2 regions of the Comamonas sp. Y33R10-2 genome follow, and region 1 is predicted to be linked to the other one. Evidence: predicted binding sites of a transcription regulator. Region 1 holds the regulator's gene; the other holds the start of a gene.
What was found. Region 1 encodes FNR, which switches genes on or off when oxygen is low (the NO sensors DNR and NnrR bind a similar motif). Its sites were predicted from a motif close to TTGATNNNNATCAA; they were not measured.

Region 1 (2,203 bases):
TCGCTGAAGAAAGTGGGTGTACCGCCACCCAGATGCAACTGGCTGACCAGCTGACCCTTGCCGCAGTGCGCGGTGTGCATGGCTAACTCACGCGCCAGATAGTCCAAATATTCCGCCGCTTTTTCGTGGTGCTTGGTCACGATTTTGTTGCAGGCGCAGTAGTAGCAAAGGGACTCGCAAAATGGCACATGCACATAGACGGACAGTGGCAAAGCAAGCGCACCGGTGTGTGCTTTTCGCTGCTCCAATGCCAAAATGTAGTCTTCAGCTCCAAAAGCCTCAACAAAACGGTCGGCTGTTGGGAACGATGTGTAGCGCGGCCCAGGGATATCAAAGCGGTTCAGTAATTCGGGCGTTACAGCGGTCATAACTACTCGTCAGTGCGCGCACACACCTCACTAAAGACTGATAAAACAAGGCCATCAGAGCCCTTAAACATCAGCACCTTGAGGCAGGAGCGCATGGTTTTGAATGAATATGAACAATGTGCCCCAAGGCTTTCGCCCTGTCCTTGATGAAAATCAAGAGAAATCAAGGCAAGTGCTGCGACAATTTGATCTATCTCATCACCCAATACGAGGTCTATGAACGGCGCGATTTTCTCACCCGAGTTTGTCAGTGCCGTAGCTAAAGCCCATGAATCTTCAGACCATCAAAGCCTCCTGCTCCAACTGCAACCTCCGCGAACTGTGCATGCCCATGGGCTTGGACGACGAGCAACTGGAGCGCATTGATGAGATTGTGGCCACGCGTCGCAAGATCAAGCGCGGTGGACTGCTGTTTCGCAACGGCGAAGATTTCACCTCGCTGTACGCGATTCGCACCGGCTTCTTCAAGACCAGCGTTGCAACAGAAGATGGCCGCGACCAAGTCACTGGCTTTCAAATGGCGGGCGAAATTATTGGGCTTGATGGCATCGTCAACGACCACCACACTTGTGATGCGGTGGCGCTGGAAGACGCTGAAGTTTGCGTCATGCCTTTTGACAAGCTCGAGCAACTCTCCCGCGAAGTCACGGCCCTGCAAAACCATGTGCACAAAGTCATGAGCCGAGAAATCGTGCGCGAGCACGGTGTGATGCTCTTGCTGGGCAGCATGCGCGCTGAAGAGCGCCTCGCCGCATTCGTGCTGAACCTTGTGCAACGCCTGGCCGCCCGTGGTTTTTCCAAGTCAGAGCTGGTCCTGCGAATGACGCGCGAAGAAATTGGCAGCTACTTGGGACTCAAGCTCGAGACCGTGAGCCGCACCTTCTCCAAATTCGCCGAAGATGGCATTTTGGATGTCAAGCAGCGCCACGTTCGCATTCTGGATACCGAAGCGCTCAAGCGCATCGTCAACAGCCAGCAATGCCAGTGATTAAGAGCCGCTAAACCCACCCGAGTCTGCACTTTAGAGCGGCTACACCGTCAATATGAGCCGCCTTGGGTGGCGGCTCTCAAACCGGGCTGAGGCAACAGCCGCCAAGCTGTACCCGCCCCAATCAGTAGACGTCGCGGCGGTAGCGACCTTGGGCCAGCAACGCATCGACCTTGGCCTCGCCCAAAATGGCTTGCAGCGTCTGGTGTACCCCTTGACCCATGCCATTTAAGCTTCCGCAAACATAGATAGCCGCGCCCTGCTCCACCCAGCGCAGCAGCTCATTGGCATGGATATGCAGCAAGTCCTGTACATAGTGCGATTCTTTGCCGCTATCACTGTTGCGCGACCAAGCCTGATCCAGTCGCGCCAGATGACCGCCTTGCACCCATTGGGCCAGTTGCTCGGCACATATCGCGTCATGCAGAGGGCTGCGCTCGCCAAACATCAACCATTGGTCGCTGCGGCCCTGCTGCACGCGGGCTTTGATGTGGCTGAGCAAGCCTGCAAGGCCCGAACCATTGCCAATCAAAATCAGCGGCCGTTGTGCGTTATCACCCAGCCTAAAACCGCTGTGCGCGCGCACCGTTATCGCCTGCACATCGCCCAGCGCTATGCCGCGGCATAGCCAGTCAGAGGCCAAACCGGGCGAGCCATCGTCTCGCACGCTTTGGCGCACCAGCATCTGCAAGCTGCCGTCAGCCACGATAGAAGCGATGGAATAGTCCCGCGCACGTTCAGGATCGGCGGGCACGCACAGCGAGACCAGGTCGCCAGATTCCCAATGCGGCAACGCACCCGCCTGCGGCACCCAATCGAGCTGGTACAGCGCCCCGCCTTGACTACC
Region 2 (2,203 bases), 110 kb from region 1:
TATGCCCGCTGGCTGCCTGCGCAGCAGCAGCCTGACTGGCTCAAGAAGTGCTTTGGCGTACATCAACTCGATGAGACGCCCCGGATTGAACGCACCCGCCTGCCAGACTACCCCCAGCAAACATCCGGCGAGATGCCTGAGGGCCGCGTGACTATCGTCATCAATGTCTCGGCGCAAGGCAAGGTCGATCAGTACTTGATATCGCCCGACTCCAACCCAACGCTGGCCAAAGCCGCGGTGGATGCCATTCGGCGCTGGAAGTTCTCCGTCAGCCACTACAAAGGCCAAGCTGTGCCAGTGTGCTTAGCGCAGCGTTTCAACTTCCGCACAGAATAAAAAAATCGGTATCCCGCAAGCGCTAGATACCGATCTAAATAAACACCCTAGACTTTGAAGTCAGCTAGCCTTACAACCAGCCGGCTTCAGTGCACCGCAGGCAAAGCGGTGCGTGCGACTCGTCTCCAGCAGAAGGTCTAGAGACAAGCAACTCTTTACAGCAGGCCTATCAGAAACGATAGCCCACGCCCACACCCACCAACCATGGGTCAACCTTGAACTTGGCACCTTCCAGACCAGCGCCTGTGACCTTGGTGCCCAGATAAACCTTCTTGATGTCGAAGTTCAGCGACCAATTTTTGTCCAACTTATAGTCAAAGCCGACCTGCAGCGCGCCGCCAAAGCTGTTCTTCTTCACGGTCACAGCGCCATCGGCAATATTTACGTTCGAGAAGCGTGTGTAATTCACACCGGCACCCACATAAGGCTTGAATGCGCCAAAGTTGGTGAAGTGATACTGCGCCAGCAAGGTGGGGGGCAGGTGCTTGAGCGAGCCAACATGGGTGCCGCCCAAACGCACGTCATGCTTTTGGGGGTAGCTCAGCACCAGCTCGGCAGCGATGTTGGGCGTAAAGAAGTACGACACATCCAGCTCAGGCATCCACTTGTTGTTGATGCTCACACCAGCAGCACCGGCAGCGCCGCCGTTGTCGCTATCAAGGTGCAAAGCACGCACGCGTACTTGCCACGGGCTTGTGCCATCAAAGGATTGAGCAAAAGCAGTGCCAGCAGTCAATGCGCTGGCAGCGGCGGCGATCGCGATCAGAGTCTTTTTCATGGGCTTTTCCTTGAGTAAATCACTGGAAGCAGTTTTTGCGTTCCTTGGTATTGATTGAAACAAAGCAGCCCACTTCCGGGTTTGTCCCAAGTCAACCGGCCCACCGACTCACCCAAAGAAAAAGCGGGCGTTGCCCAATGGCCACGCCCGCTTTGATTTCTGATTCAGCGCAAACCGTTGCTGCATCAGCGGTGCTAGCTATTAACTTTAATGTGCCACCTTTGCAGGGCGCAGCTTGCGCCACAGCTCTACGCACAGCACCACTGCGCCACCAATGATGGCGCCCACCACCACGTGCACCAACACGGGGCCCAGCATGGCCACAATGCCGCCCATGGGTGTCAGCACCTGCTGCACCCAGAGCTCAATCGGCTTGATGCCATGCACCAGCAAGCTACCGCCCACCATAAACATGGCGGCAGTGCCCACAATCGACAGCCCGCGCATCAGCCAAGGAGTGAAGGCAATCAAACCACGACCCACAGCTTTGGCAATGCTGCTGCTCTTGGCCATCAGCCAAGCGCCCACATCATCCATACGCACAATGCCAGCCACTAAGCCGTAAACGAAGATCGTGATAGCCAAAGCCACAGCAACCAGCACAGCGGCCTGCTCCCAAATAGGCTTGGTAGAGACCGTGCCCAGTGCAATAGCCAAGATTTCAGCGGACAAAATAAAGTCCGTGCGTATCGCGCCGCTGACCTTTTGCTTTTCGTACGCTACCGGGTCCATCTCTTGATCACGTGCAGAACGCACCGACGAGGGTGCGACGCCTTTTAGCGTTGCCTCATTGGCATCATGCACAGCCTCTTTTTCGTCATGTGCCTGCTTTTTGTGGAAAAGGTGCAAGATTTTTTCCACGCCTTCAAAGCACAGAAAAGCCCCACCCACCATGAGCAGCGGCGTAATCAGCCAAGGGGCAAATGCGCTGATCAGCAAGGCCGCTGGCACCAAGGCCGCCTTATTCCATAACGAGCCTTTGGCCACGGCCCAAACTACGGGCAACTCTCTATTGGCTTTAACGCCTGTCACCTGCTCAGCATTAAGCGCCAAATCGTCGCCCAGCACACCGGCGGTTTTCTGCATGGC

Region 2: a site for FNR is predicted at 1,196-1,209, ahead of KUF54_RS04605 (OmpW family protein). Genes of this name have one in related genera too.

Annotation. Positions count from the first base shown of each region.
Region 1 is NZ_CP079925.1:1,126,273-1,128,475, reverse strand. Features, by position in the region: gene hemN (oxygen-independent coproporphyrinogen III oxidase) at 1-368, opposite strand, end outside; gene fnr (fumarate/nitrate reduction transcriptional regulator Fnr) at 637-1,356, shown strand; gene KUF54_RS05100 (sulfite reductase subunit alpha) at 1,481-2,203, opposite strand, start outside.
Region 2 is NZ_CP079925.1:1,017,370-1,019,572, reverse strand. Features, by position in the region: gene KUF54_RS04610 (energy transducer TonB) at 1-336, shown strand, start outside; gene KUF54_RS04605 (OmpW family protein) at 506-1,114, opposite strand; gene KUF54_RS04600 (DUF808 domain-containing protein) at 1,322-2,203, opposite strand, start outside.